Regions from separate parts of the Agathobaculum sp. Marseille-P7918 genome, predicted to be linked through region 1. Evidence: predicted binding sites of a transcription regulator. Region 1 holds the regulator's gene; each other region holds the start of a gene.
The links. The regulator LexA, encoded in region 1, represses DNA repair genes until DNA is damaged. The targets are predictions, from matches to a motif close to CNAACANNTGTTNG.
Positions count from the first base shown of each region.

Region 2: dinB (DNA polymerase IV) is a predicted target of LexA. The motif match lies at 6,383-6,396, and genes of this name have one in related genera.
Region 3: recA (recombinase RecA) is a predicted target of LexA. The motif match lies at 8,382-8,395, and genes of this name have one in related genera.

Region 1 is NZ_CAXTXI010000003.1:9,949-20,572, reverse strand. Features, by position in the region: gene nagA (N-acetylglucosamine-6-phosphate deacetylase) at 1-708, opposite strand, end outside; gene nagB (glucosamine-6-phosphate deaminase) at 724-1,461, opposite strand; gene ACESSO_RS05315 (PTS transporter subunit EIIB) at 1,582-1,842, opposite strand; gene ACESSO_RS05310 (HPr family phosphocarrier protein) at 1,852-2,109, opposite strand; gene ACESSO_RS05305 (hypothetical protein) at 2,154-2,420, opposite strand; gene ACESSO_RS05300 (LPS biosynthesis protein) at 2,597-2,950, shown strand; gene pth (aminoacyl-tRNA hydrolase) at 3,007-3,645, opposite strand; gene ACESSO_RS05290 (DAK2 domain-containing protein) at 3,700-5,346, opposite strand; gene ACESSO_RS05285 (Asp23/Gls24 family envelope stress response protein) at 5,384-5,734, opposite strand; gene lexA (transcriptional repressor LexA) at 6,044-6,634, shown strand; gene recG (ATP-dependent DNA helicase RecG) at 6,722-8,764, shown strand; gene ACESSO_RS05270 (DMT family transporter) at 8,964-9,869, opposite strand; gene mnmA (tRNA 2-thiouridine(34) synthase MnmA) at 9,934-10,624, opposite strand, start outside.
Region 2 is NZ_CAXTXI010000004.1:139,369-149,992, reverse strand. Features, by position in the region: gene ACESSO_RS07625 (ATP-dependent helicase) at 1-2,043, opposite strand, end outside; gene ACESSO_RS07620 (MarR family winged helix-turn-helix transcriptional regulator) at 2,226-2,690, shown strand; gene ACESSO_RS07615 (AEC family transporter) at 2,692-3,633, shown strand; gene ACESSO_RS07610 (PLP-dependent aminotransferase family protein) at 3,722-5,131, shown strand; gene dinB (DNA polymerase IV) at 5,137-6,366, opposite strand; TPP riboswitch at 6,455-6,557, shown strand; gene thiS (sulfur carrier protein ThiS) at 6,625-6,819, shown strand; gene thiF (sulfur carrier protein ThiS adenylyltransferase ThiF) at 6,824-7,459, shown strand; gene ACESSO_RS07590 (thiazole synthase) at 7,492-8,256, shown strand; gene thiH (2-iminoacetate synthase ThiH) at 8,485-9,675, shown strand; gene ACESSO_RS07580 (hypothetical protein) at 9,764-10,303, opposite strand; gene ACESSO_RS07575 (hypothetical protein) at 10,364-10,624, opposite strand, start outside.
Region 3 is NZ_CAXTXI010000008.1:50,211-60,834, forward strand. Features, by position in the region: gene serS (serine--tRNA ligase) at 1-1,140, shown strand, start outside; gene ACESSO_RS11365 (thioesterase family protein) at 1,145-1,537, shown strand; gene ACESSO_RS11370 (DNA-3-methyladenine glycosylase) at 1,586-2,206, shown strand; tRNA gene ACESSO_RS11375 (tRNA-Leu) at 2,299-2,383, opposite strand; gene ACESSO_RS11380 (hypothetical protein) at 2,598-3,932, shown strand; gene ACESSO_RS11385 (response regulator transcription factor) at 3,960-4,649, shown strand; gene ACESSO_RS11390 (sensor histidine kinase) at 4,711-6,264, shown strand; gene ACESSO_RS11395 (DUF1385 domain-containing protein) at 6,261-7,196, shown strand; gene prmC (peptide chain release factor N(5)-glutamine methyltransferase) at 7,452-8,330, shown strand; gene recA (recombinase RecA) at 8,469-9,632, shown strand; gene ACESSO_RS11410 (regulatory protein RecX) at 9,629-10,099, shown strand; gene pepF (oligoendopeptidase F) at 10,236-10,624, shown strand, end outside.

The sequences.
Region 1 (10,624 bases):
CAGCTCCACGCCAACCTCGTCGTTGTCCAACGCCGCGCCGATAACACCCGGTTCGCGGTGTGTCAGCGGCGGCATGGCATTGAACAGGTGTGTAACCTGGCGCGCACCGCGCCAGAACGCTTCGCACGCGGTATCGTAATCCGCCTCGGTATGTGCCAGTGACAGGCGTACCTCGCCCGCCAGCTCCCCGATCACATCCAGTCCGCCCGGAAGCTCGGGTGCAATTTCGCACAGACGAATCAGCCCTTGCGCCTGCTCCTGTAAGCGACGAAACAGGCCGGCGTCCGGATTTTGCAGCCATGCGCCGTTCTGTGCGCCTTTCCGCGCTGGAGACAGAAACGGACCCTCCAGATTGACGCCCACCAATGCCGCACCGCTCCGCTCCGTTCGATACGCTGCGGCAGCCTGCATCACGGCAGTCAGCTTTTCCTCCGGATAGGTCATAGTTGCCGGACAAATCGCGCACACACCGTGCTCCGCCTGATACCGCGCAATGGCCGAGATCGCCTGCTCGGTTCCGTCACAGAAGTCATAACCCGCGCAGCCGTGGAAATGAATGTCGATCAGTCCCGGAATGGCATACAGACCATCCATATCGCAGGCATCCGCCGATACCGGTGTACTTGCAATCCGGTCGCCCGAAAGCGCCAGCCCGCCCTTATGAAAAGTACCGTCCGGTTGATAGATCCTGAGATTTTTAAACTCCATATGCGCGCACGCAGCTTACAGCAGGTCCAGGCTCTTGGAAAGCGCGGCTTCGTCCGCTACAACGGACACATCGGTATGCAGCTGCAGAATGGAGGCCGGTACACGCGGCGTAACCGGGCCGAAGAATGCCTGACGCACGATGTCGGCCTTGTTCTCGCCCGAAACAACGATTACGATGCGGCGCGCCAGCATGATGGTCTGTACGCCCATGGTATATGCCTGACGCGGCACGTCATCAACGGACTCGAAGAAGCGCTTGTTTGCCTCAATGGTGGACTCGGTCAGGTCGACGCAATGCGTGCCCTTGGAGAAATAATCGTCCGGCTCGTTAAAGCCGATGTGGCCGTTCAGGCCCATGCCGAGCAGTTGCAAATCAATGCCGCCGGCCGCCTGAATTGCTGCGTCATATCGCGCGCATTCGCGCTCCGCGTCCATTTGTGCGCCGTCCGGCAGGTTGATGCGCGCATCCGGCACATTGATAGCGTCAAAGAAGTTCTTGTGCATGAAGTAGTGATAGCTCTGGTCATGATCGGCAGTCAGGCCGCGATACTCGTCCAGATTGAACGTCGTGCAGCCGCCGAAATCCACATCGCCCTTGTTGTACCACTTGATGAGCTGCTCGTAAATGCCGATCGGAGACGATCCGGTGGCAAGTCCCAGCACGGAATCCGGCTTGAGGATGACCTGCGCCGAGATAATGTTGGCCGCTTTGCGGCTCATGTCATTATAGTCCTTTGCACGAATGATTTTCATATTCAATACCTCTCTCTTTGTCCAAACATCTGCCGTCAAAAAAACAAAGGCGGGCGTTCGCCCGCCTCAGCTGCTTGAGGAACACCCGCGCCTCCCACTGCCGCAGAAGGACAGGCTTTTTTATTTGACCAGTGTTTCCATCTCACGCGCCAGCGGCCGTGCAAGCGGTCCGATGACGACATGCACTTCCCCATCCGCTCGGTGCAGCACTCCCGCGGCGCCCGCGGCGCGCAGCTTTGCCTCATCCGCCGCTGCGGGTTCCCGCAGACGCAAACGCAGACGTGTCATGCAGCATCCGACGGAAAGCACATTATCCCGGCCGCCGATCGCATCCAGAATGGCTGCGGCACATCCGGCGGCGCCGGTATCGGATATTAACACCGGTTTCTCTTACAGGTTTTCCGTCAGGAACTTTTCGAGCGCAGCTGCTGCCGCTTCCTCGTCCTCGCCCTCGATGGTCAGCTTGACCGTGTCGCCCTGCTTGACGCCCATGCTCATCACGCCCATGATGCGCTTTGCGTCGACTTCCTTCTTCGGGCCAGCAATCTTGATGGAAGACTTGAACTGTGCGGCCTCCTTGACCAGCATGCCTGCCGGACGCGCGTGGATGCCGAGTTCGTCCTTAACGGTGTACTCTACGATTTTCATAACTGCATTTTCCTTTCTATTGTTTACATTTTGAAAATGACTTTTCACGCTTTATACTGAATCAGCAAATCACCGCCTCCGTCACGTTTTCCCGGCAAAGTATGTCCTTCCTGCCGCAAAACCATACAGAAATCCGCATGATTATGACCGGAACAGAAAGAAACCGGCATACTGTCCGAAAAATAAAAATAACCAAACTCCTGCACCGCCGGGAATTCCTTTTTCAGGCCGGCCGCGAGAAATTTGGTTTTGCCCGCCAACACGGTAACAATCCAATCACAACGAGGACGATGTTCACTTGTTGTTAACATTGTAACAAACGGGACGCGCTTTTTCAAGTCACTACCACCCGCGCAAATTGCCAGAAAATTTGTCCTCTTTTTGTGCACCTCATACAAATCACCCATTTCCCTTCGCAAAGGTTTTGACGCAGCCCTTCTTTTTTGCTATGCTAAGCGGGAACATAGGAAAGTGAGGCGCAAAAAACATGCAGATTGACGGCAACGAACTTGCCATTTTGCAGGACAAACTGGACCGCGAGGGCAAAAAAGAGGAAGCATGGCGTATCAAACAGGAATTTCTGCGGCAGGTGCGCGAAGCAGGCGACCACTGCCCGTGCCGTCAGCCCTGTCCGCATCATGGCAACTGCTTTGAGTGCGTGACCATCCACCGCGGCCACCGCGACCATCTGCCCATGTGCCTGTGGGATATGGTCAACGAGCGCATCGCGGCGCTCAGCCACATCACAGAGGGCAGCCTGCGCGATTACGAGGACCGCAAGGCAGCCGAGGCGGCATCCGGCTGCACAGACTGCTGCGGCTGTGCCGGCTGCGGCGAATAAACAAAAACTGGATTCCAGTAATGAAGGGACGTGTCCGGCACGTCCCTTTTTCGCGTTCAGATGCGTTTTCCGTTGAATTTCTGCGCCGCTGCAGGACAGCCTTCGGCAATGATGCAGGCCGCTGCATCCACTGCATCCGTGCAGGCCTTGTCGATGGCCTTCTGCTCGTCGGCGGTAAACTTGCTCAGCACCCATGCTGCAAGGTCATACTCCGGATGCGGCTTTTTGCCCACACCGATTTTGACGCGCGGAAACTCCTCGCTGCCGAGGTGATAAATGATATTTTTCAAGCCGTTCTGCCCGCCTGCTGAACCCTTCGGACGCACGCGCAGCGTGCCCACGTCGAGCGAAACGTCGTCCGACAGCACAATGATGCGCGCGGGCGGAATTTTGTAAAAGGCCGCTGCATCGCGCACCGCCTCGCCCGATAGGTTCATAAAGGTCTGCGGCTTCATCAGCAGCACGCGCGCACCGCCGAGCGTTGCCTCCCCGACGAGAGCCTTAAACTTCATTTTGTCGATTTTGCAGCCGCTGCGCGCGCAATAGCCTTCCAGCGCGCGAAAGCCTGCATTGTGGCGCGTGTTGTCATACTTGCTGCCCGGGTTGCCCAGCCCGACCACCAGCCACTCAATGGGCTGCGCCGCCGCTGCGGCTTTTTGCTCGTCGAGCTTTTTGAAAATATCGAATACTGACATGATTTCACTCCAAAACAAAGCGCCTCCCCCGCAGGGAGGCGCTTTTCCTTTTGTTTATTCTACGGAAAGAATATAATAGTACACCGGCTGTCCGCCGTCGATGACCGAGATTTCCAGCTCTTTATTTTCCTTGCGCAGCAGCGCTTCTACCTCCGCGGCCTGCTCCGCGCTCACGCCTTCACCATAAATGACCGTGGCAAATGCGCTGTCGTCACTTACCATCTCGCGCACGAGCTTTTTGATGACCGAAGCCTCGCGCCCGCTCGCGCACAGCTTGCCTTCGCTGAGCGACAGATACTCGCCCTGCTTAATCTTCTTACCGTCAAACTCACTGTCGCGCGCGGCATAGGTCACCTGACCGCTGCGCACATGAGCCGCCGCGTCGCGCATCGCCTGCGCCAGCAGGTTTTCATCCTCCCCGTCCGGGTCGACAGCCAGCATCGCAGACATGCCCTGCGGGATGGTCTTGGTCGGCACGACGACAATTTTTTTCTCCTCAGACAGGTGCACAGCCTGCTCGGCTGCCATGATAATATTCTTATTATTGGGCAGCACAAACACGATTTCCGCCGGAACCGCATCCACCGCGCGCACGATGTCGTCGGTCGAGGGGTTCATGGTCTGACCGCCCTGCACAACGACGTCCACACCCAAATCGGTAAATACGTTTTTCAAGCCGTCGCCCGCGGCGACCGCGACAAAGCCGAATTTCTTTTCCGCCGGAACAATGACACGCTCGGCCGGCGCATCCGCTGTGCCTTCGATGACCTTGGCGGTGTGCTGCTCGCGCATGTTCTCAATTTTAACGGTCAGCAGCGGACCGAACTTGAGGCCCTCCTCCAGTGCCTTGTTGGGCTGGTCGGTGTGTACATGCACCTTGACGATATCGTCATCCTCAACCACCACCAGACTGTCGCCGATTTCACTGAGAATCGCGCGCAGACGACCAACGTTGCGCGCCTTATCCTTGCGCGCGGCGATAAACTCGGTGCAGTAGGTGAAGGTGATATCCTCATCCGCGATTGCAGCAAAATCCGCCGCCGCCTTGGTCGGCTCGGCCACGGTGCGCTCCTTATGGATGCCGCGCAGCGCGTCCAGCATGCCTTCGAGAATGGTCAGGTAGCCGAAGCCGCCTGCGTCCACCACGCCCGCCTTTTCCAGCACGGGATTCTGATGCACGGTTTCCTCCAGCGCCTGCCGTCCGCAGGTCAGCACGGTTTCGAGCACCTGCTCGGCCGACAGGTCCGGCTCGGCCTGACAGGCTTCGACCGCCTGCTGTGCAGACACACGCGACACGGTCAAAATCGTGCCTTCCGCGGGCTTCATAACCGCCTTATACGCAGTTTCCACACCCTCGCGCAGCGCCAGCGCCAGTTCACGGCCGCCCGCCGCATCGGTTTCGCGCAGTTTTTTCGCCACGCCGCGGAACAGCAGCGACAAAATAACGCCCGAATTGCCGCGCGCGCCGCGCAGCAGCGCGGATGCCGTCGTGTCGACGGCTTTTGCCAGCGTCGGCTCGGTCAGCTTTTCCATCTCGGTCATCGCCGAGCCCATCGTCATGGACATATTGGTGCCCGTATCGCCGTCCGGCACAGGGAAAACGTTCAGTTCGTTGACCTGTTCCTTCTTTTCGGCAATGGCAAGCGCGCCTTCGATCACCATGGACTGGAACAGCGCGCCGTCTATTTTCTGATCTGCCATTTACTTAACTCTCCCCGAATTCTTTTTTGGCCGCGCGTCAGTCCGCACGGATACTCTCTACATAGATATCCACATTCTTTACATCCACGCCGGTCAAACGCTCAACGTGGTAGCGCACCTCGCTGATGATCGAGCGGCACACGGTTGCAATGTTCACGCCATGCTCAACCGCGATGTGCAGGTCGATATTGACGCCGCCGTCCGGCGCCTCCGATACCTTAACGCCGCGCGACTGGGTATCGCGTCCGAGCAGATGCGCCAGCCCGTCCGACATCGAGCGAATGGTCATGCCCTTCACGCCGAAGCACGAAGAAGCCGCATAGCCCGCAATTCCTGCCATCACCTCGTTTGTGATTTCAATATATCCAAGATCGGTCTTGATCGTCATAGAAAAACCCTCCCTGCGATCGTTTGATGCTTTTTGCGACAAAACGCGTTGCACGGCGTAGCGCCGTCTGAATCGTTTCTGTCTATATGATATAACAAAACCAGTCCAAATACAAGCAAAGCGGTGATTTTTTTGCGAGTGGCCTGACATAATTCGGAATAATCGACAGGAAAATGTACGCGATTTCTGTTTTTCACAATTCTTTCCGTTTTTTCACAAACAAATGTTTGCTTTACTGCGCATTTTAGGGTATAATAGAAAAAAATACGAACGTATGTTCCGAAAGGCAACAGCAAGGAGTGCGTCCATATGAAAAAAATCTCCGCCAAACAGCAACGGATTTTGGATTATATCAGCGAATTTTCCCTCGAGCATGGCTATCCCCCTTCGGTGCGCGAGATCTGCGCGGAAATGAACCTGCGCTCACCCTCGACTGTGCATGCGCACCTGAAAAAATTGCAGGAGGCAGGCTACCTTGAGCCAAGTGAGCACAAATCCCGCGCGCTGACCCCGGTCAGCGGCCCGTCCATGGTTACGCGCGTGCCCATTCTCGGCCGCGTCACCGCCGGTATGCCGATTCTCGCGGTCGAGGAGCACGTGGGCTACGTCCCGTTTGAACCTGCGGCAAACGGCGGAGAATACTATGCCCTGCGCATCCGCGGCGATTCGATGATCGGCGTTGGCATCATGGATGACGATCTGGTTATCGTCCGACAGGATATTCAAGCGCGCAACGGCGATATCGTCATCGCTCTGTTGGAGGACGAGGCCACCTGTAAAACGCTGAACATCACGGCGGACGGCGTATGGCTGATGCCGGAAAACCCGGCCTACCCTCCCATTGACGGCACAGGCTGTCAGATTCTCGGCGTGGTCAAGGCGGTTTACCGCGAATACTAACATGCTCGATGGGAACCACGGTTCCCGTCACATTCGGCTCCGGCCGCCCCCACGGGCGGCCGCGCGTCTATTTCTAAGGAGGCTGCCATGCCCGCACTGGAGGACAGCATCCGCTTTGTCAAGGGCGTCGGCCCGAAAAAAGCGGCTTTGTTTGAAAAACTGCATATCCGTACGCTGCGCGACGCACTGGAAACCTATCCGCGCGATTATGAGGACCGCACGGCTATCACCCCCATTGCGGACATCGCGGAAGACGGCAAGTATGCTGTCCGTGCGGTTGTCGGCACCGAGCCGAAAACCACCCGCATCCGCAAGGGCATGACGCTGGTCAAATGCACGATTTTCGACGAATCCGGCTCGCTGCCCGTCACCTATTTCAACAACCCCTATGCCGCGGCACTGCTGCGCGTCGGGCAGGAATATGTGTTCTACGGGCGCGTGCAGGCAAACGGCCACACGCGCATGCTGGTTTCGCCGCAGTCGGAAAAGGTCTCGCCCGACGCGGAACACCCCGGTCGTATTGTGCCGGTCTACCCGCTGACCGCAGGACTGACCCAGCGTGACATGGCGCGTGTGACCGAAGCGGCGCTGGATGCGGTACCGGGCGACTGGCCCGACCCGCTGCCCGAGGTGCTGCGCGCGCGGTACAAGCTGCCGGATGCTGCCGACGCGCTTGCCGCCATCCACCGGCCGCAGTCGACGCAGGATATGGCCGATGCGCGCCGCCGTATGGTATTCGAGGAGTTATTCCTTCTCTGCTGTGGCTTGCAGCAGCTCAAGGAGCGCCGCCGCGCCGACACAGGGCTGCTATTTTCGGATGCATCCCTTGCAGACTTTTTCACCGCACTCCCCTTTTCCCCCACAGGAGCGCAGCGCCGCGCAATCGGGGAAATTGCGTCGGACTGCGCCTCCGGCCGTCCGATGAACCGACTGGTACAGGGCGATGTCGGCTCAGGCAAGACAATTGTCGCCGCTGCGCTATGTGCGCTGGCCGCTAAAAGCGGCTATCAGGCCGCCTTCATGGCCCCGACGGAAATCCTTGCGGCGCAGCACGCGGAAACGCTCGCGCCGCTGCTGGAAAAGCTCGGCATTTCCTGCACCCTGCTGACCGGATCGATGAGTGCGGCGCAGAAGCGCGCTGCCCTCGCCGCCATCGAAAGCGGCGCGGCGCAGGTTGTCATCGGTACACATGCGCTCATCCAGCAGAGCGTGACCTTTCACCGGCTGGGCGCGGTCGTGGCCGACGAACAGCATCGCTTCGGCGTGGCGCAGCGCGCCGCGCTGTCCGCCAAAGGACAAACACCCCATGTTCTGGTCATGTCGGCAACGCCCATCCCGCGCACGCTTGCGCTCATCCTGTACGGCGACCTCGATGTGTCCGTGCTCGACGAAGTCCCGCCCGGCCGTCAGCCGGTCGAGACCTATGCTGTGGGCGAGAATATGCGAAAACGCATCACTGCCTTCATTGACAAACAGATCGAGCAGGGCGGGCAGGTTTATGTGGTGTGTCCGCTGGTCGAAGAAGGAGAAATGAACCTCAAGAGCGCGGAGCAGCACGCAGTCGACCTGCAAAAAATGCTGCCGCACCGGCGCGTTGCCGTGCTGCACGGCCGCATGAAAAGCGCAGAAAAAGAGCGCGTCATGCAGGCATTTGCCGCGAAAGAATACGATATTCTGGTTGCCACGACTGTCATTGAGGTCGGCGTGGACGTGCCGAACGCCAACCTGATGGTCGTTGAGGACGCCGACCGCTTCGGCCTGTCCCAGCTGCACCAGCTGCGCGGGCGCGTCGGACGCGGCACGCGGCAGTCCTACTGCATTTTCTTCGGCGCGGACAAAGGGCAAACCGCGCGAGAACGGCTGAAAATCCTGTGTAAAACAAATGACGGCTTTGAAGTCGCGCGCGCCGACCTGTCGCAGCGCGGCCCGGGCGACTTTTTCGGCAGGCGGCAGCACGGTCTGCCAGCGCTGCACGTTGCCGACCCGATTGCCGATCTGGCACTCATGCAGAGCGCACGCGAAGAAGCCGAGCAGATTTTGCAGACCGACCCAACGCTTGCAGGCTATCCTGAACTGCGCGCCCGCGTGCACCGCATGTTCGAGGAACGGGATGACGAGGCATTCAACTAATGTCAATCGAACCGTACAGGTTCGATTGCGGGGCCATGCCGCGCGAAGCGCGGACATCCCCCATACGAGGAAAAGTTCCAACATGCGAAACTTTTCCTCTTTCTTGCATCAAAGCCGAGGCACATGTCCTCGGCTTTGATAAAAAGAACCGCCTTCCGGCGGTTCTTTTCTATTTGATACGCGCCATACGGCGCGCGAATCACCGTTTTGACTCGTTTTCTTTCTTGGTGCCGTCGCGTTCGGACAGTACCAGACCGCCGAGCGCAAGCGCCGTGCCCAGCCACATGGACGGGGTCATCGTTTCGTGCAGGATGAGCGCCGAGCTGATGATGGTTACAATCGGAGTCGCGTAGATATACGCGCTGGTACGCACCGGACCGAGCAGGAATACCGCGCGGTTCCACGTCACAAAGCAGGTCGCGGATGCGCCCAACCCGAGAAACAGCAGATTTGCCAGATGCACCGGCTCGAGCCATGCCGCCGGTCCTGCCGGAAAGCCGTCGAGAAACGCCGGAATGAGCAGAAACAGCAGTCCATAGCCGAACACCCGGCAGGTCAGCGGTACGGTAGCGTAGCCCGCCCCGCCCAGATACCGAATCAGCACGGAGTACACGCCCCAGACCAGTGCCGCGCCCACGCCGAGCAACGCCCCCAGCGGACTGAAATGCAGCTCGCTCACGCCCGCCAGCGACACGAGCGCTACGCCCGCCATCGCACAGACAAAGCCGCAGAAAAACCAGCGGCCGAGCTTCTCGTGCAGCAAAAGCGCGGCGAACAGTGCGGTAAACAGCGGCGCCGCCGCCACGATGATACCAACGAGCGAGGCCGATATGTACGTCAGCGCAATGTTTTCCATCAGGAAATACAGCGTAACGCCCGTCAGTCCTGCCAGCGCAAACAGGATTTCATGCCGTTTTTCCTTGGCGCGCATCCAGCCGCGCGACGCAATCAACAGCGCTGCAAACCCCAACGCAAAACGCGTGACCATGATTTCCACCGGCGAAAAGGTGCGCAGCAGCACCTTGGTCGAAACAAACGTCGTGCCCCAGACCAGCACGGTGAACGCGCCGAGCAGATGTCCCTGCAAAATATGATTTTCCCGCATTGTCTTTCACCCTTCCACGCGCCCCGCGCGATTCCAAAAGAAAATGGCGGCAAGCCGCCATTTTTTACTCGATAAACCCGCCGCCGATGACGATATCGCCGTCGTAAAGCACCGCGCTCTGCCCCGCAGCCGGTGCGCGAACCGCATCCTCAAACACGATGCGCGCCTCCTTGCCGTCCGGATAGACGATCGCACGGTCGCTGCGGCGCGAAAAGCGTACGCGCACCTCGCAGGCAAACGGGCCGTTTTCCGCGTATTCCAGCGCAATATAATGCACGTCCCGCACGGTAATCTCACTGCGGTACACATCCTCGAGCGACAAAACGACCTCGTTGGTCTCCGGCCGCAGCTCATGCACAAACAGCCGTCCCTCCGCCGCGACGCCCAGCCCCTTACGTTGGCCGACCGTATAGCAGTGAATGCCCCTGTGCCGCCCGAGCACCTTGCCGTTTTCGTCCACAAAGTTGCCCGGCGGGCAGGCCGCGCCGTGACGCTCCAGCCAGCCCTGTACATCGCCGTCCGGGATGAAGCACACATCCATGCTGTCCGGCTTTTCCGACACAGAAAGGCCGATTTCGCGCGCGTTTTCGCGCACTTCCGCCTTGTTTTCCGCTTCACCCAAGGGGAACAGACAGCGCGCCACCGTTTTGCGCGGCAGTCGGTACAGCATATAGCTCTGATCCTTTTCCGCGCGGGCACGCCGCAGCAGCGCACGGCCCTCGGCATCATGTCCCGTGCGGGCATAGTGCCCGGTG
Region 2 (10,624 bases), on a different contig from region 1:
TTCGCCAAACAGCAGGTGTTTGACCCGCTGGCCGACCGGAAACACGGTATCGCTGTCCTGCGCCGGGAAAAAGCGCTGCGTAGCCGCGATATAGTCCTCCGTTTCACGAATGAGCCCTTCCTGCGGCGGATGGGTAAAAGCGATGCAGTCGCGGCCGATATCCAGCACAAACCGCGACGGATACCGCGGCGAACCGTCAAAGTTACGGCCGTCCGCCTCGGACAGATACAGCCGCCGCTCCGCGCGCGTGAGCGCCACGAATGCCAGACGGCGTTCCTCCTCCATCCCCGGCAGCGTGCGCACCTTACGCGAGGGAAAAATCCCCTCATTCATGCCGCACAAAAACACATAGGGAAATTCCAGTCCCTTGGCAGCATGCACGGTCATGAGCTTGACCTTGTCCCCCTGCTCTGCCGTATCGCTGTTGGTCAGCAGCGCCACATGGGACAGGTAATGCTCGAGCGTACACTCCTCGCCGCAGGTGGTTTCGTACAGATAGACCGACTGCTTGAGCTCCGCCAGATTATCCAGCCGCTCCTGACTGCCTTCGGTGCGCAGCATGGCTTCATAGCCGCTTGCGTTGAGCACCGCTGACAAAACTTCGGACACAGGCCGTCCCTCATACCCCTCTGCAAAGGACTGCACAAGCGACATAAACTGCCGTGCGCGCGTGCCTTTGAACAGTGCATCTTCGATATTATCCTGCAAAGCGCGATACAATGTGCAGCCGTGCTGCTCCGCGTACTCCTGCAAAAAGGCCATGCGCCGTTTGCCCAGATTGCGCTTGGGTACATTAGCGATGCGCCGGAAGGACAAGTCATCCTGATAGACGATCATGCGCAGATAGCTGAGCGCATCCTTGATTTCCATGCGACTGAAAAACTGCACGCCGCTGTAAATGGTATACGGAATTTTTTCCCGCAGCAGCACTTCCTCCACCGCGCGCGTCACATAATGCGCCCGATACAGCACCGCCATGTCCCGGTACGCCGTACCCTCCTCGTGTAGGCGCTGCATCTCCTCCGCCATCCACGCGGCTTCCGCCTCCTGCGTCTGCGCGAAGTGACACAGGACCGGCGCGCCGTCCGGCAGCGTGGCCAGCAGCTCCTTTTTCATGCGATGCTGATTTTTGTCAATCAGGGCGTTCGCAGCCGCCAAAATCTGTGGTGTGGAGCGGTAATTCTGCATCATCATGATGGTTTTCGTGCCCGGAAACGCTTTGTCAAAGTCCAGCAGGTATTTGACGTTCGCGCCGCGCCAGGTGTAAATCGTCTGGTCGGGGTCGCCTACGATAAACAGGTTTTTGTGATATCCGCAGAGCACCTCCATCAGCTCATATTGCAGCTGGTCGATGTCCTGAAATTCGTCAATCATAATGTATTCCAGCCGCTGCTGCCACTTGCGCCGAATATCCGCATGCTCACGGAAGATATACAGCGAAAACTTGATTAAATCATTGTAATCCAGCCCAAAACACTTTTTCTCCTGATATAAATAGCCGTAAAAAATGATATCCGTGGTCGAGGTCGCCCGCTCGTACTTCTCCCGCAAGGTATCCAGCGGCAAGGTAATCATATCCTCGTAATACGTCGGGTCCTTGAACAGCTTGCGTATCTCAATCATATCCCGTGCAGCGGAAAAGGTCATGTTGCGCAGCGTCAGTCCGCGTTCTTCATAGATGATTTGCAGCATCGCATCGATATCCGCATTATCCAGCACCAGAAAGCTCTTGGGATACTGCACCGCATTGCTGTCCTCCTGCAAAACCGAAACGCAAAAGCCATGAAAGGTGTTGATAAGGCCGGTGTCGTTATCTCCGGTCAGCTGATGAATGCGCTGCCGCATTTCGGCCGCCGCTTTGTTTGTGAAGGTGACGCACAGGATATTCCCCGGCAGAATCCCCAGCTCACACACCAGATAGGCGAACCGATGGGTGAGTGCGCGGGTCTTGCCCGAACCGGCTCCCGCAATCACGCGCACAAAGCCCTCCGTCGCGGTGACCGCCTCCCGCTGGGCCTGATTCAGTCCTTGCAGCAAATCCATCCTGTCCCCCACTCCCTTGATAGAACATTTGTTTTCTTCATTATACAATGAATCGCCGCTGCACTCAACAGAAAAAGCAAAACCGCTCTGTCGTCGAAGCAGGCGGCTTTTTGTTGCTTTTTTCACTTAGCTATGCTAATATTTAGGTTAGCTTAGCGAATTATCAGAAAGGCGGTGCGAATATGTCCAGTGCGGAACAGCTCAACTCCTTTCTGGTCGACGTATTCGGCCGCATCAACAAAATCGAGGAGCGCGCCATGGCAGGTGGTCTGGGCAGCGCCATCTCGATTACGGAAATTCATATCATCGAAAAAATCGGGGCGATGGAACCGGTGCGTATGAGCGAGGTCGCCCGGTCTATCGGCGTCACGCTCGCCACGTTGACCGTTGCCTGCGATAAGCTGGAGGCCAAGGAGCTGGTCAGCCGCGCACGCAGCAGCACCGACCGGCGCGTGGTCAACATCACGCTTACGCCAAAAGGCCGCGCCGCCTATGAATATCATAAGGCATTTCATGAGCGCATGATTGCGTCCGTGATGGAAACACTGTCGCCCGAACAGGCGGCGGTACTCGCGCAGAGTCTGGAAAAATTGCAGGATTTCTTCCGGCAGGAGGAATCCGCCGTAGGAGGGGAATACAACGGATAATCTGATTTTCTGCCTCAACGCAACCGTCCCTATTTTTGCAATCATTTTGCTGGGCCGCGTGCTGCGCGGCCGGCATTTTTTTTCGCAGCAGACACTGGCCGACCTCGACCGGCTTTCGTTCAAGGTGCTGCTGCCCGTTCTGCTGTTCCGGGACATCGCGGCCGGACGCATCACCGAACAGTTCGACCTTCGGTTCTTCCTGTTCTGCGCAGGCGTCACGGTGGTTTACTTTTTTGCCATCTGGTTCGGCGCGGCAAAGCTGTTGCCGGATAAAAGCATGGTCGGCGCGTTCACACAAGGCGCGTTTCGCGGCTCACAGGCGATTTTGGGCGTGGCGTTCGTGCAAAACCTGTACGGAGACGCGGGACTGGTGCCGCTGATGATTGTCGCAAGCGTACCGCTGTACAACATTTTTTCGGTGCTGGTGCTGACCGTCACCGCGCCGGACGCCAAAAACGCTCAGCGCAAGGGCATTGTGTCACGCACGCTGGGCGGCATCATCACCAATCCCATCATTTTGGGTATTCTGGCAGGCCTGCCGTTTTCGCTGCTGCAAGTGGATTTCCCGCCCATGCTGTCCAAGGGGCTGGATATGCTGGCCTCCTGCGCCACGCCGGTCGCACTCATCAGCATCGGTGCAGGCTTCGAGGGCGCCAAGGCCATCAAAAAGCTCGCCCCGACCTGCGCTGCGACCTTTATCAAGCTGATTCTGCTGCCGGTCATCTTCCTGCCCATTGCGGCGTGGATGGGCTTCCGCGACCAGGCAATGGTCGCGCTGGTCATCCTGTGCGGCGCGCCGAGCACGGTATCCGGCTATGTAATGGCCAAAAATATGGGCGGCGACCATGTTCTGGCTGCGTCCATCGTTGTACTCAGCACAGCGCTGAGTGCTGTCACACTCACCGCTATCCTGTTTATCCTGCGCACGGCAGGTTTGATTTGACATTATCCCTCCATACTGGTATTGTAAAAACAGCAATGCCAGTTTGGAGGGATTTTTTCTTTCCGCAGGCGATACGGAGGAATCTGCTATGCTCACCTATCATCTTGACCCGCACAGCAAGACCCCGCTGTACGAACAGCTATACCGTGCGGTGCGCGCGGATATCATGTCGGGCGCACTGGCAGGCGGCGACCGGCTGCCCAGCAAGCGCCAGCTCGCCGCTAACCTGCATGTCAGCCAAATCACGGTGGAAACCGCCTACGGACAACTGCTGGCCGAAGGGTATCTCGCCTCTGCGCCGCGCCGCGGCTACTTCGTGCAGCCGCAGCTTGCCGTGCCCGCGCAGACGCAGGCGCCCCGTGTCGCGGTACAGCCATCCCCCGCGGAAGAGCAGCACTATCTTTACGACTTCCGCACCAATATTGTGGACAACGGCTGCTTTCCATTTTCCACATGGGCGCGGCTCAGCCGCAGCGTGCTGAGCGAATATTCCGACCGGCTGCTGCGCGCAACCGACCCCTGTGGTGCACCCGAACTGCGTGAGCAAATCGCGCGCTATTTATACGACTTCCGCGGCATTAACGTCTCGCCCGACAACATTCTGGTCGGCGCAGGCTCGGAATACCTGATGCAGCTGGTCATCCAGCTTTTGGGACGCGACCGCGTATATGGTCTGGAAAATCCGGGCTACCGCAAACTCTATCAGATTTTTGCCGCGGGCGGCGCAGCAGTACGTCCCCTGCCGCTGGACAAAAGCGGTCTGCGCGCGGACGCACTGACCGCGTCCGACGCATCGGTCGTGTACCTGACTCCCTCGCATCACTTCCCGCTCGGCACGGTCATGCCCGCCGCACGGCGGCTCGAGATTCTGCGCTGGGCGTCCGCTGCGCCCGACCGCTATATCATCGAGGACGACTACGACAGCGAATTCCGCTATGCCTCGCGTCCCATCCCCGCGCTGGGTGAGCTTGACCGCGCGGGGCGGGTCGTGTATGTGAACACCTTTGCCAAAAGTCTTGCGCCCGGCCTGCGCATCGGCTATCTGGTGCTGCCGGACGCGCTGATGGCGCGCTACCGCGAGCGGTTCTCACTCTACTCATCCACCGTGCCGAGCTTCGAGCAGCACACACTTGCGGCCTTTCTGCGCACCGGCGCCTTTGAGCGGCACATCAGCCGCAGCCGCAAGGTATATCAGGCGCGGCGCGACGCGCTGCTGGCGGCGCTTGCACGTGAACTGGCCGACCTGCCGCATGAGGTATCCCGCTCGGAGGCGGGCCTGCACCTGCTGCTGCACATGCGAAACGGCATGCTGGAACGTGAGCTGATGGAGCGGGCCGCGGCCGTCGGCGTGCGGGTGTACGGTCTGTCCGCTTATTACACCCCACCGGTTCAGCCGCCCAAGGCGACGCTGGTGCTCGGTTACGCCGGTATGACCGAGGCGCAAATCAACCAGGCCGCAGCACTGCTGCGTCAGGCGTGGACGAAAAAAGAGCCATGATAAAATCATGGCTCTTTTTCATCTTTTTTCCCGTTTTCCTTTGGTTTACGAACAGAATTTGCAAAAATGACCGACCGGTTCCCAAACCGCTGCCGCAATGCGTCCACGGTCTTATCCAGTTCGCGCTGCTTTTGCCGTGTCTGCGTCTGCTGCGGACTGTCAAACAGGGAAAGCTGTTCACAAGCCTGATTTTCCGACAGCAGGTTAGCCGCTGTGACCGACAGCAGCCGCACCGGCTTATCCATCGGCCAATGCGCGCGCAGCAGCGCAAGCGACGTCTCAAACAGCACGCGGGTGGAGTTGGTCGGCTGCGCCAGCGTCATCTGCCGCGAACGGTTGTGAAACTCCGGGTCGCGGATGCCAATCTGCACGGTCTGGCACACCATCCCGCGCGCCCGCAGACGGCGGCCGACGTTGTCGCATAGTGCGGTCAATCCCATGCGGCACGCCTCTTCGCCCAGCAGATTATGCGCAAAGGTCATGCCGTTGCCCACGCTCTTGACCTCGCGCTCGGCATAGAACGAGCGCACCGGCTCATCATCCTCGCCGCGGGCATAGCGCAGCAGCATATCCCCCTGCTTGCCGAAAATACCGTGCACAAATGCAGGCTCACACGCGGCTAAGTCACCAATCGTATGCACGCCCAGCCCGTCGAGCCGCGCGGCGGCGCGCTTGCCGACGTACAGCAGCGTATTAACCGGCAGCGGCCAGACGCGCTCCCGGAAGTTCTCCGGAGAAAAGACAGTCGTCGCATCCGGCTTTTTGTAGTCGCTTCCGAGCTTGGCAAACGCACGGTTGAACGACACGCCGACCGAAATCGTCAGCCCAATTTCCTCGCGCATACGGCGGCGCAGTTCGTTCGCAATCTGTTCGCCCGTGCCGAACAGGTGCATCGAACCGGTCACGTCGAGAAAGGATTCATCAATGCCGAATGGGTCGACCAAATCGGTATATTGCAGGTACAACTCGTTGCAGCGGCGCGAATACTTGACGTATTCCTCGCGGTGCGGCGGGACCAGCCGCAGGTCAGGACATTTGCGTTTTGCCTGCCAGATGGTTTCCGCCGTCTGCACACCGAACGCCTTGGCCTTTTCGTTTTTGGCAAGGATGATGCCGTGGCGGCTCTCCGGGTCGCCGCAGACCGCACTCGGCCCTTCCGCCAGCGTCGGGTCAAGCAGCGTCTCGACCGATGCGTAAAACGAATTGCAGTCACAGTGCAAAATCGTGCGCTCCACGGCGTCCCCCTCCCATCGAACATTTGTTTTCTTTTATTGTAGCAGAGAATTTGCGCCTTGACAACCACTTTTCACTGGTCTATACTGGATTTGCAAGCAAGGGTGCCGTGATGAGCGGCTGAGAGGGCGAGAGCCTAACCTTTTGAACCTGTTGGTTAGCACCATCGTAGGGAAGCTGTCGCATCGCAAAAACTCAATGCCCCGGTTTTACCGCATGGTGAAACCGGGGTATTTTTATTTCCTGAAAGAAGGGATTTTATGAAAATAAACGGCGAGGCGTGTACCTGTTCCGCGGGTATGACTGTGCTGTCTCTTTTGGAGCAGCGCGGAAACGACCCGCAGCGCGTCGCGGTCGAGCGCAACGGACAAATTGTGCCGCGCACACGCTTTTCACAAGAGACACTGCACGAGGACGATGTAATTGAAATTGTGCAGTTTGTCGGCGGAGGCTGAAAGCATGCATTTGACCAAAGAAGAACTGCACGCCGCGCTCGTCGAGCGGCACGGCGCGGACATCCAGCAAAAGCTCGACCACGCTTCAGTCGGCATCGCAGGACTGGGTGGACTTGGCTCCAACATTGCCGTGCATCTGGCGCGGCTGGGTGTGGGACGGCTGGTGCTGGTGGATTTCGACACGGTGGAAATCAGTAACCTCAACCGGCAGCACTACACGATGAAGGACATCGGCATCCCCAAAACGCTGGCGCTGCTCGAACAGCTGGAAGCCATCAACCCCTATCTGCAATACGAACCGCACACTGAACGCATCGTCCCGGCCAACGCCGCGCGCTTGTTTGCAGGCTGCGACGTTGTCTGCGAAGCATTCGACCGCGCTGACCAAAAAGCCATGCTGATTGAAACACTGCTGGAGCGTTTGCCGGACACGCCTATTGTTTCGGGCAGCGGCATGGCGGGCTGCGGTTCAGCAAACCTGATGCGCACCGAGCGCCGCTTCGGTCGGCTGTACGTCTGCGGCGACGGAACGAGCGACATTGCGGACGGTATTGGACTGATGGCGCCGCGTGTCGCCGTCTGCGCTGCGCAGCAAGCCACTATGGTGCTGCGTCTGCTGCTCGGACATACCGAACCTTAACACAACTTTTCACATAAAGGAGAAGAACAACCATGGAAGATAAGCTGATTCTGGGCGGACACGAATTCACCTCCCGCTTTATTCTAGGCTCAGGCAAATATTCGCTCGATTTAATCAACGCCGCCGTACACAATGCAGGCGCACAGATTATCACGCTCGCGCTGCGCCGCGCCAACGAAGGCGGCACGGCGAACATCCTCGATTATATCCCCAAGGGAGTCACTCTTCTGCCTAATACCTCGGGGGCACGCAACGCGGACGAGGCGGTGCGCATCGCGCGGCTCTCGCGTGAGGTTGGCTGCGGCGATTTTGTCAAAATCGAAATCATGCGCGACAGTAAATATCTGCTGCCCGACAATCAGGAAACCATCCGCGCGACCGAAATCCTCGCAAAAGAGGGCTTTGTCGTCATGCCGTACATGCATCCCGACCTGAACGTTGCGCGCGACTTGGTCAGCGCGGGTGCGGCCTGCGTGATGCCGCTCGGCGCACCCATCGGTACCAACAAGGGACTTGCCACGCGCGAGTTCATTCAAATTCTGATTGACGAAATCGACCTGCCGGTCATCGTGGATGCAGGCATCGGCCGGCCGTCGCAGGCGTGCGAAGCGATGGAAATGGGTGCGGCCGCCGTGATGGCAAACACTGCAATCGCCACGGCAGGCGATATTCCGGCGATGGCCGAGGCATTCAAAAAGGCAATCGAGGCCGGCCGCACGGCTTATTTGTCCGGTTTGGGCCGTGTGCGCGAGTGCGCCTCGGCATCCTCCCCGCTGACAGGCTTTTTGCGCGACTGAGGCACCTCCTCTGGGGTGGCAACCGCCCTTGCTGTTCTGATTCTGTAAAATGGGCGGCAAGCAAAAACCGGAACTCTGCTTTGCGCGCGCAGCGCGCCCTGAAGGGAAAGCGGTTGATTCACAAGAAGGGGAAAACCGCAGGTTGTCTCCTTCTTATGCGCCCGCCGCGCGCAGCGGCATTGCCCGCACCGCCTTGGGGGAAGCACAAACCAAGAAAGGATTATTGTCATGTATGAAAACAAATCGGAGGTTATCTCCGCAAAATATATCACCGCCGAGACCGACCACATGGCCTATCAGCCCGGCATGGACAACATCGGCTCGGAGATTCAAGACGAAGTCATCTCCCGCATGAACGCCTACGATGCGGATTCCTACACCGCCGCCGATGTACAGCGTGCCTTAAACCGCGATGTGCTCCAGCCCGAGGATTTCGCCGCGCTGCTCTCCCCTGCCGCCTTACCGTTTCTGGAACAGATGGCGCAGCGCGCACAGATGGAGACGCGCAAGCATTTCGGCAACTCGGTACAGATGTTCACCCCGCTGTACATCGCCAACTATTGCGAAAACTACTGTATCTATTGCGGCTTCAACTGCCACAACAAAATCCGCCGCGCTAAGCTCGACATGGATGAAATCGAGCAGGAGCTTCAGGCCATCGCCGCAACCGGATTGCAGGAAATCCTGCTGCTGACCGGCGAGAGCCGCACGATGTCGCCAGTGGAATACATCGGTGAGGCGGTCAAGCTCGCGCGCCAATACTTCCGCGTCATCGGCATCGAAATCTATCCACTCAACGTTGACGAATACGCTTATCTGCACGAGTGCGGCGTGGATTACGTCACCGTGTTCCAAGAGACCTATGATGCGGATAAGTACCAAACCCTGCATCTCGGCGGCCACAAGCGCATTTTCCCCTACCGCCTGAACGCGCAGGAGCGCGCTCTGATGGGCGGCATGCGCGGTGTGGGCTTTGCGGCACTGCTGGGCCTTTCCGACTTCCGCAAAGATGCCTTTGCTACCGGCCTGCACGCCTACCTCCTCCAGCGCAAATATCCGCACGCGGAGATTGCCTTCTCCTGCCCGCGTCTGCGTCCGATTATCAACAATGACAAAATCAATCCCAAGGACGTACACGAACCGCAGCTGCTGCAGGTCGTGTGTGCCTACCGCATCTTTATGCCGTTCGCGTCCATCACCATCTCGACACGCGAACGCGCGGGTTTCCGCGATAACATCATCGGCATCGCCGCAACCAAGATTTCGGCGGGCGTGGACGTCGGCATCGGCGGCCACTCGGGCGAGGACAAGGGCGACGAGCAGTTTGAAATTTCGGACGACCGCTCGGTCGACGAGGTCTATCAGGCCATTGAGGCCCACGGCTTACAGCCTGTCATGGCGGACTACCTGTATGTATGACAATCTCCCGGCAAGCGCGGCATTTCTCTCCCCGCAGCTTTGTCCCGCCGAATAAACAGGAGCCGGACGCAGATGCGTCCGGCTCTTGTCATATGTTCCACAGCAGCGCAAAGACCACGCGCAGCAGCGCACCCGCTGCCGCCAGCAATAAACACACCGCAAACGGTGCGCGGCAGGCGCGCAGCGAATACCGTCCCATTGCCTCCCCGCTCTGCCACACCATGGAGCAGGCGGCCAGCAGCGCTGGCACGCCCAGCATTGCGGGCAGCGCCGCCATGCCGAGGGACAGCAGCGCCCCTTCCTCCTGTCCCAGCCCGACCGCCATCGTCAGCGCCAGCACAAAGCCGCGGGCGGCTACCACAGCGGACAGGAACAGCGGTGCTGGCCGCAGCAGCGCACACAGCGGCGCAAGCATAATCCACAACAGCGCGCACAGCACGCTTTTGAGTGCCTGTCCCGGCAGCTGCGCCAGAAACGCTGTCAGCTCCACTGCGCTGTCCCCTTCGCTGGCACGCAGACCGGTCAGCCCGCCCGCTACCGCACCGCACAAAAACATCGCGCACAGAAACAGAAACGCGGGCGTGCGCACCAGATCATCAAAAAAACCGAGAATATGCTGTTTATTCATCCGTCTCCCCCTCGTGGAAGGTCATGATACAGCATATTCCCGGTTTGACCGTTTTAGAACTCAGCCCATTTCATTGATTCGCTCGCACATGGCGTTGACCAAATCACGGCACGGCTGATGCAGGAACAGGCGCGCCTTCTGGCTGATCTCATACGTGGCGTACAGCTTTCCGTTCTCGTCCCGATGCAGCACGGCGGCAATCAGCTCGGTTGCGGCTGCGATGCGATCGGCTACATAAGCCAAGTCGACCTTTTCGCTATCGCACACGGTAACAACCACACGCTTCTGCGAGCTGCTGGAGATCATAGCCAACTGGGTCGG
Region 3 (10,624 bases), on a different contig from region 1:
CAGCGCAACAAGAAGTCCAAGGAGATCGGCGGCCTGATGGCGAAGGGTCAGAAGGACGAGGCGGAGAAGGTCAAAGCCGAGGTTAAGGCAATGGCTGACGAGATGGCAAAGCTCGAAGAGGATGAAAAGACCTATGCGGAGGAAGTTAAGAACCGCATGATGGTCATTCCGAACATCATCGACCCGTCGGTTCCGATCGGTAAGGACGATTCCGAAAATGTTGAAATCGAAAAGTTCGGCGATCCGGTTGTGCCAGATTACGAGATTCCCTATCATGTGGATATCATGGAGTCGTTCGACGGCATTGATCTGGATGCAGCCCGCCGTACCTCGGGCAACGGCTTCTATTATCTCAAGGGCGATATTGCACGCCTGCATTCCTCCATTCTGTCTTATGCGCGTGACTTCATGATTGACCGCGGCTTCACCTACTATATTCCGCCGTTCATGATTCACGGTGATGTAGTAAAGGGCGTTATGTCCTTTAAGGAAATGGAGAATATGATGTACAAGATTGAGGGCGAGGACCTGTATCTTATCGGTACGTCTGAGCACTCGATGATCGGAAAGTTCATCGACACCATCAATGATGAATCCACCCTGCCGCAGACACTGACCAGCTATTCGCCCTGCTTCCGCAAGGAAGTCGGCGCGCACGGCATCGAGGAGCGCGGCGTATACCGCATTCACCAGTTTGAAAAGCAGGAAATGGTCGTTGTCTGCAAGCCGGAGGAGTCCCCGATGTGGTATGACAAACTCTGGCAGAATACGGTCGACTTCTTCCGCACGCTGGATATTCCGGTGCGTACGCTTGAATGCTGCTCGGGCGATCTGGCTGACCTGAAGGTCAAGTCCTGCGACGTAGAAGCATGGTCGCCGCGCCAGAAGAAATACTTCGAGGTCGGTTCCTGCTCCAACCTTGGCGATGCACAGGCACGCCGTCTGGGCATCCGTGTGCGCGGTAAGGACTCCAAGGAGCTGTATTTCGCGCATACCCTGAATAATACCGTCGTTGCGCCTCCGCGCATGCTGATTGCCTTCCTCGAGAACAACCTGCGTGCAGACGGCTCGGTTGCCATTCCGAAGCCGCTCCAGCCGTATATGGGCGGCATGACCGAAATCCGTAAAAAGGGAGAGTAAGAATATGGAAATTGGAATTAAAGGCGAGCAGAAGCTGGTTGTCACGGCTGACAAGCTCGCATGCAATGTCGGCAGCGGTCTGGTGGCGGTCTTTGCCACGCCGATGATGATTGCGGCGATTGAGAACACTGCAGCGGGCAGCGTTGCGCCCTATCTGGAAGAGGGAAAAACCACGGTCGGCACGTTGGTGAATGTCAGCCATGTTGCAGCCACACCGGAAGGTATGGAGGTGCGCGTTGAAACCGAGCTGGTAGAAATCGCGCCGAACGGCAAGATGCTGACCTTTAAGGTAGCAGCCTATGATGAGGCAGGCCTCATCGGTGAGGGTACGCATCAGCGTGCCATTGTTGCCAAGGAACGCTTTGAACAGAAGGCGCAGGCCAAGAAAAACGCATAAGGAAGAAGGGCGGGGAAAACCCCGCCCTTTTTTGATAGGGAGTGACATATGGAACAGAGAATCTTCCAATATGGGAAAATCGAGACTGCATATCTGTCTAAGCAAGACCCGATTCTAGGAGCAGCGATTGATCGCATCGGTCATATCGAGCGTGCAGTTATCCCCAACCTGTTTACAGCTTTGGTCAACTCGATAGCCGGACAGCAAATCTCAAGCAAAGCACTGGCAACGGTATGGGGCAGACTGTGCGGCAGTCTGGGAGAAATCACACCGGAAACCGTGCTGACCGCAGGGGAGAGCGGGCTGCGTGCGTGCGGAATGTCTGGCCGTAAGGCGAACTATATGCTCGCGGCGGCACACGCCGTACAGGACGGAACGCTGTCCATCCACAGCCTTGTGGATAAATCGGATGAAGAAGTGATAAAAACATTAACCGCACTGCCCGGCGTTGGCCGTTGGACCGCAGAAATGCTGCTGATTTTTTCCCTTGAGCGGCCGGATGTGCTTGCGTTTGACGATTTCGGCATCCGAAAGGGACTATGCCGTCTGTACGGATTACAGGAGTTGACACGAGCGCAGTTTACGGAGTACCGCGCACGGTATTCCCCCTGTGCAACCGTAGCAGGCTTGTATCTGTGGGAAATAGCGGCAGAAGAAAAGGATAGCTGATGCATCCCATAGCTGCAGCATATCAAACAAGCGCACAGGCAGCACGAAAAATCCGGATACCTCCACATGGGAGATATCCGGATTGCTTATATTGGTACGGGTAGTGGGGGTCGAACCCACACGCCTTGCGGCACAGGAACCTAAATCCTGCACGTCTGCCAATTCCGCCATACCCGCATAGGTTCGCACAAAGACGTAACAACAGTATACTCATTTCACCCGGCTTTGTCAATTAAAAATACGGTAAAAAAGAAATAAGCAGTGCAGCATTTTGATGCAGAAAAGCTGAGTGATACACATAAAAATTATACAATTTCCAGTACCAAAGCAAGCCGGTTTGTGCTATACTGAATTTGTATATCTGTTGCAGTATTATGAATGGGAGAAATCCATGAAACCGATTCGAATGCTTACCGTACTGCTGTCTTTGCTGGTGCTCAGCGGCTGTACGTTTCCTTCGGGCGACGACCTTCTGGCAGCGCCCAAACCGTCGACAAACTATCAAACATTGCAGGCTGAGCTGGAGAAACAGATTGCTTCCGGCATCTCCTATACCGCACCGGTGGAGGGAGAGAACCGCTCCTCCATTCAGCTGATTGATTTGGACAACGACGGCGTAGAGGAGGCCATCTCCTTTTTCCGCGGCTCCTCCTCGGCAACCAGCAATGATTTTAAGGTATATGTATATCGGAAACAGGACGAGCGCTATGTCTGCACCGGCTCTATTGAGGGCACGGGCACATCGATTCAGTCGGTGGATTATCCGGTCATTACACCGGACGGCCGCCGCGGCATGGTCATTACCTGGCGGCTTTCCGCAGACGGTACCGGCGCGCTGACCATGTGCGACTTTGATACCGACTGTGCGCCGGGCGTGCTGCTGGAAACCGAGTATTCCGCCATGGAGCTGACCGATATGGATGGCGACGGCGCAAAGGATTTGCTTCTGCTGACCACCGCACCCGAAGGCAAGCGCGTGGCGCGGTTGTATCAGTACAACGCCGGCAGCCTGTCGATGGTAGGCGAAGCGTCCACCAGCGCGGAAACAGTTTCTGTGGAGCGAATGGGAACCGGCCATGTACTGGGCGATTATACAGCGGTGTTTGCCGAAGAAAAGATGGCAAGCGGCGTGGGTCTTACGACCGATATCTTTGTGTTTGCCGACCGGACACTGCTCAATCTGGCGCTGGACGGCGAGGATTCCATCACCCGCAGCACCTACCGACCGGTGTCGGTCTACGCCTCCGACGTCAACAGCGACGGCGTGACCGAGCTGCCGCGCGCGGTGCTCATGGCGGGTTATACGGACGCGGCAGCGTCCGACGCGGTGTTCATGCTCGACTGGTACGCCTACAGCGTGGACGAGCCGCCCATTCTGGTGATGACAACCTATCAGAATATTTCGGACGCATGGAGTCTGGTGATAGACCCCGACTGGCATGACCGCATTACAGCAACCAAAACAACCGACAGCGGTTTAAGCGCTGTGACATTTTCAGAATATGTCGGCAGAGGCGGGCATATTCCGCTCTTTACCATCTACTGCGCCACCGGTTCTAACCGGGACTATTATGCCGGCCGCACTGATCTGCTGCAGCTTGGGCAGACGACGCAGGCGGTGTATTTCGCGCGCATCGCGGACGAGGCGGAGCAAAGCTCGCTGCAAATCAGTGTAGAGGAGATAAAAAATCGTTTCTCGCTCGTCAAACAGGATTGGAATAACTGATGGTTTGTAATAAAAGGAGGACTATCCATGAAGCGTAAGATACTGGTACTGGAAGATGAAGAAAATATCCGCTCGTTTTTGGTGCTCAACCTCAAGCGCAGCGGTTACGAAGTGATAGAGGCGGAAACCGGCGAGCAGGCGCTGGAGAAATACCATGCCAATCAGGATATCGCAGTGGCAGTGCTGGACGTCATGCTGCCCGGCATTGACGGTTATGAGGTCTGCCGGGCCATGCGTGCGGCGGGTTATGCGGCAGGTGTTATCATGCTGACTGCCCGCACGCAGGAGGCCGACAAGGTCACCGGCCTGATGAACGGCGCGGACGATTATGTCACCAAGCCGTTTTCGGTTATCGAGCTGGCCGCGCGTGTGGACGCGCTGTATCGACGTGTGTCGGGTTCGCCCTTCTCGGAGGAGGATGTGATTAAGTCCGGTCCGTTCAAGCTCAACCTGCGCGCGAGAGAGGTGCTCAAGAACGGCATCAAGATTGAGCTGACGCAGATTGAGTATGGTCTTTTGAAGGCGTTTATGGAGAACATCGGCAAAGCGCTTTCGCGTGACGAATTGCTCGAGATGGTGTGGGGCCATCACTATGTGGGCGAGCTGAAAATTGTGGACGTGAATATCCGCCGTCTGCGCATCAAAATTGAGGACGATCCGGCCGAACCGACACACATTGTCACTGTGCGCGGCTACGGCTATATGTGGGAAGGCTGATTTGGCCTTCCCGCGGCGTTTTGCCGCCTGAAAACCGGCATTTTGCAGAAAGGCCCCTGTTATGAATTATCACAAACAAAAGAAAAAGCCTGAAGTGCCGCCGCAGCCGGCCGTGCCCAAGGTGCTGCACTCTCCGGGCGGCATCAAGGGACGATGGATGATGAACTCACTGTCGTTCGTGCTTGTCATCCTCGCGGTCGTGATGATCCTGATATCCGTCGGCATATCGGGCTATTATTATGCGACCGTGCGGGATAATCTGGTGTCCCGCGCGACCACCGCAGCGGATACCTTCCGCAAATACTTCACCGATACGTACGACCAGTTTTATACGCAGGCGGAATCGACTGTGACCACCTTCCAGGAGCAGGATAAGCTGGAGCAGCAGTTTCTGGACTCGACCGGCCGCATTTTGCTTTCCACCTCAGGTCTGTCGGGCGGCGGCATGGCTTCGACGGAGGATGCTACGCAGGCGCTTGCGACACAAAAGGTCGCAGTATATACCGGCCGCGACCCGCTTTCGGACGAACGGGTGATGAGCGTGACCGCGCCGCTACTGTCCGCGCGGGGCGACCTGATTGGCGGGGTGCGCTTTATCACCTCGCTGCGCATCGTCGAGCGGCAGATCTGGATTATTATTGGTATTGCGCTGCTGGCCTGCTTCATTTTTCTGATGCTGGTGGTCGCATCCAACACCTATTTTGTCAAATCGATCGTCGACCCGGTGCTCAAAATCAACACCATTGCCAAGGAAATTGCGGCGGGCCGATACGGTGTGCGTTTGCAAAAAACCTATGACGATGAGATTGGCGAGTTGTGCGATACGATTAACTATATGTCGGATGAAATCAGCCGTGCCGAGCGCATGAAGAACGATTTTATCTCCTCGGTGTCGCACGAGCTGCGCACACCGCTGACCGCCATCGGCGGCTGGAGCGAAACGCTGCTCGCCGGCGGAGGGGAGGACCCGGAAGAGGTCATGCAGGGTCTGACCATCATTCAGAAGGAGTCCAACCGCCTGACCCGTATGGTCGAGGAGCTGCTGGACTTCGCCCGCATCGAATCCGGCCGTATGAAGCTGGAGGTTGAGCTGTTCGATTTATCGGTCGAACTGTACGAAGCGGTTTACATGTATGAGAATCTGCTGCACAAGAGCGGCATCAAACTGAGCTACGACGAGGACGTAGACGCCAACTATTATATCAACGGCGACCGTCACCGCATGAAGCAGGTGTTCCTCAACATTCTGGACAATGCCGCGAAGTACGGCGGCGACGGCAAAAAAATTGACATTACCCTGCGGCGGGACGGCGGCAAGGTAGTGGCAAGCGTGCGGGACTACGGTCAGGGCATTCCGGAAGCCGAGCTGCCGTTTGTCAAGGAGAAATTCTATAAAGGTTCGTCCAAGCAGCGCGGCAGCGGTATCGGCCTTGCCGTGACGGATGAAATTGTATCGCTGCACGGCGGCACGCTGGATATCACATCCACACTGGGCGCGGGCACGACCGTGACCGTCACACTGCCCGCCGCCGAAGCCGAGGAGGCGCTCGGTATCACGGGTGCAATCCCAAAAGTCCCGGATAATCCCTACACCCCCGAAGGAGATAACCCATGACAACGCAAAAGAAAACCACCATCGGCGGACAGGCCATCATTGAGGGCATCGTCATGAAAGGCCCGAAAAAGACCTGTACGGTTGTGCGCCGCGCCAACGGTGAACTGGTGACAAAAGAAGAGGACGCGCATCAGCCGTCCGCCCTGTGGAAAAAGCCGGTCTTTCGCGGCGCTTACGGCCTGTTCATGGCCATGAAGGACGGCATTCAGGCCATCAACTATTCCGCATCCTTTTTTGAGGATGAGGAGGCCGATGTACCGCCCTCCAAGTTTGAGCTGTGGGTGGAAAGTAAGTTCGGCTCGGAAGGGCTGGATAAATTCATCCTCGGCATTTCGACCATCATCGGCATCGCACTGCCGGTTGCGCTGTTCCTGCTGCTGCCGAGCTTTCTCGGCGGCTTTGTGCCGGAAAGCTGGGGCGTACTTGCCCGCAATGTGCTGGAGGGTATCGTGCGCGTGATTATCTTTCTGATTTTCATGTGGTCGGTATCGCACATGAAGGATATCCGCCGCACCTTTGAGTATCATGGTGCGGAGCACAAGACAATTTTCTGCTACGAGGCGGGCGAGGAGCTGACGGTGGAAAACGTGCGCCGTCAGAAAAAGTATCATCCTCGCTGCGGTACGAGCTTTATGTTTGTGCTGATTATTATTGCGACTATTGTTTCGTCTATTGTGTTTTCCATTATAGACATCACCAATCCGTTTCTGCGCATGCTGGCGCACCTGATTCTGCTGCCGCTGGTGGTTGGCATCAGCTATGAATTTAACCGCTATGCAGGCCGGTCGGAGAGTCTGGTGTCGCGCGCGCTGCGCTGGCCCGGCCTGATGATTCAGCATCTGACCGTGTTTGAGCCGGACGACTCCATGATTGAGGTTGCCATCGCCGGCATGAAGGCGGTTATTCCGGATGATGGGTCGGATAACTGGTAAAAACGCTTTATCCAAACGATAGAAACGATGCGGCTGTGCGCCGCAGGCACACAAGAGGGGAGACACCAAAGGTTTCTCCCCTCTTGTGAATCACCCCTTTTTTCTCAAGGGCGCGCTGCGCGCGCAAAGCAGAGTTTGTGCTTGCGGCTGTGCCGCCCATTTCGCAGGATCAGAACAACCTGCACGGTTGCCACCCCAGAGGGGAGGGGTGCAATTTCATCCTGCGCGTCATTTCACAAAAAGAGGTGAATCTGATTGACCAAAACGATCAATGATGTCTATATGGAGCTGTTTCATCGTCTCAAAGAGGCGGATGATCCACAGCCGTCGCTGTCTGCGCGTGAGCTGACCGCTTATGCCTGTAAGGCTGACAAGAACAAAACAGGCGAATGGGGCCATCTTTACCTGGATGATGCGACAGTGGATTATGCGCATCTGCTGTGTGACAAGTGTCTGGACGGCGAACCGCTGGCCTATATCCTCGGCGAATGGGATTTTTACGGTCTGACCTTTCTGGTGGATAAAAACGTCCTTATTCCGCGCGCGGATACAGAGCCGCTGTGTGAGATGGTGATTGAGCAGGCAAAGAAAAAAGTTTCGCCCCGCATTCTTGACCTGTGCTGCGGTTCGGGCTGTATCGGCATCGCCGCTGCGCACACGGTAAAGGACGCGCATGTTACCGCTGTGGATAATTCCGAAGGCGCGCTGCGCATTACGCGGGAAAACGCGCGGCGGCTGGGAGTACAGAACAGATTGATTGCAATGAATGCGGATGTGCGCTTCCGTCCGCCGGTCAATATGGGACAATATGATATTATCGTGTCCAATCCGCCCTATGTGACCCGCGCGGAAATGCGTGAGCTGGACAGAAGTGTATACCATTACGAGCCGCACGAGGCATTATACGGTGGTGTGGACGGTCTGGATTTTTATCGCTCTATCTGCTCGAAATGGGGTTCATTGCTGGTCACCGGCGGCATTATCCTGTTTGAGTGCGGCTGGCAGCAGGCAAACGATGTTGCGGCCATTCTGGAGGAAAACCGTTTCGCCGGCATCGGTATCACCGAGGATTTGGCCGGTGTGCCGCGCATTGTCTATGGCTACAATACGGAAATCGATGATCCGCTGGAATAAACGAATGCTATGCCCATCCTATTGGTGGGCATTTTTTCTGCAAAAATAAAACGAACAAATATTCGATTTTTCTTGCTTTTATTTTTTGGCACTGCTATAATAAGAGCAGGAATTTTTGAAACGTGCAGGAGGCTTTTCATGGCTACCAAGAAACAGTTGGAACCGGTCGCGCCTGCGGCCGATAAAAAGAAGGCGCTGGAGGCCGCGCTCGGGCAGATCGAAAAGCAGTTCGGCAAAGGCTCGGTTATGCGCCTGGGTGAAAACGCCGGTATGAATATCGACCATATCCCGACCGGATCGATCGGACTGGATCTCGCGTTGGGCATCGGCGGTCTGCCGCGCGGCCGTATTGTAGAGATTTACGGGCCGGAATCCTCTGGTAAGACCACGGTTGCACTGCACTGTGTGGCCGAGGCGCAGAAGATGGGCGGCACCGCCGCGTTTATCGACGCGGAGCATGCGCTCGACCCGGTTTATGCGCAGGCGCTGGGCGTAGACATTGACAGCCTGCTGGTCTCTCAGCCGGATACCGGTGAGCAGGGTCTGGATATCGCGGAAGCGCTCGTGCGCTCGGGCGCAATTGATATTGTGGTCATCGACTCGGTCGCCGCGCTCACCCCGCGCGCCGAGATTGAGGGCGAAATGGGCGACTCGTTTGTCGGTCTGCACGCCCGTATGATGAGTCAGGCGATGCGCAAGCTGGCCGGCTCGATTTCCAAGTCCAACTGCGTGGCCATTTTTATCAACCAGCTGCGTGAAAAGGTCGGCGTGATTTACGGCAGCCCGGAAGTTACGACCGGCGGCCGCGCGCTCAAGTTCTATGCATCCGTGCGTCTGGATGTGCGCCGCATGGAGCACTTGAAGAACGGCACCGAGATGATCGGCAGCCATACGCGCGTCAAGGTGGTCAAGAACAAGGTCGCGCCCCCGTTCAAGGAGGCCGAGTTTGACATCATGTACGGCGAGGGCATTTCGCGTACCAGTGAATTGGTTGATTTGGGTGTCAAATATGGTATCGTCAACAAGTCGGGCGCATGGTTCTCGATGGGCGAAACCCGTTTGGGCCAGGGCCGCGACGCCGCCAAGCAGTATTTTAAGGACCATCCGGATATCGCGGACGATGTGCAGAAGCAGATCATGGAAAAGGTGGAGGAGGAGCGCCGCAACGCACATCAGGCAATGGCGGCCAAGCCTGGTACGCCTGTCGCCGCACCGGCGGCCAAGCCTGCCGCGTCCAAGGCCAGCTCGTCCAAGGCGGTTTCTATCGACGCGGATGATTTTGACGACCTCGACGAAGAATGAGTGAGGATAAGTACCGCGCGGCGCTGGATGCCGCTGCCAAGCAGCTGTCCTACCGCGCGTTGAGCGCCAAAGGCTTACGCGAAAAGCTGCTGGACAAGGGCCACGACGAAGAAGCTGCAGACTATGCGCTTGCGTGGCTGACCGAGCGGCGCCTGCTGGACGACACAGCCTACGCGGAAAGCGTCGTGCGCAGCTGCGCCCGCAAGGGATATGGTGAAATGCGCATTCGGCAGGAGCTGACACGCCGCGGGGTCGACCGCGAGACAGCGGAAGCCGCGCTCACGGGCTTTTCGCCTGACCGCGCGCAGCTGTGTGCGCTGCTGGATAAGCGTTTGCGCGGAGATGTGTCCGATCGTAAGGAAATCGACAAAGCGGTTGCCTTTTTGCAGCGGCGTGGTTTTTCGTGGCAGGACATCCGCGACGCGCTTGCAGAATACGGCCAGAGCATTCCGGATACGTTTGAATAAAAAGAAGCGTGCAAAGCACGCTTCTTTTGTATTTTTCGGAAAAAACGCCGATTTTACCGCGCTTTGCTTGCATACGCCATGCAGTTGGGGTATCATAATAGAGTATTGAAATTCACACTGGAAAGGAAGTATTTCCATGGAAACCATGCAGATTCCCGCCCGCGCGGATGTTGCCGCGCAGGACAAATGGGCGATTCACGATTTGTTTGCAACCGATGACGATTGGCGTGCGGCGCTTGCTGCAGCCAAGGAATTTATTCCCCGTGTCAGTGCGTTCTGCGGCCGACTGGGTGAGAGCGCCGAGACGCTGCTGGGCTATCTGCGGCTGGATGATGAAATCAGTCTTGCGTTCGATGCACTGGTGCATTATGCGCAGCGCAAAAGCGATGAGGACACCCGCGTTGCGGCCTATCAGGAGATGGTCAGTCAAGTGACGCGGCTGGCAGTTGAATTGCAGTCGGCAGCGGCGTTCCAGACGCCTGAGTTGCTCGCAATTCCGGACGAGACGCTGGAGGGCTTCTATCA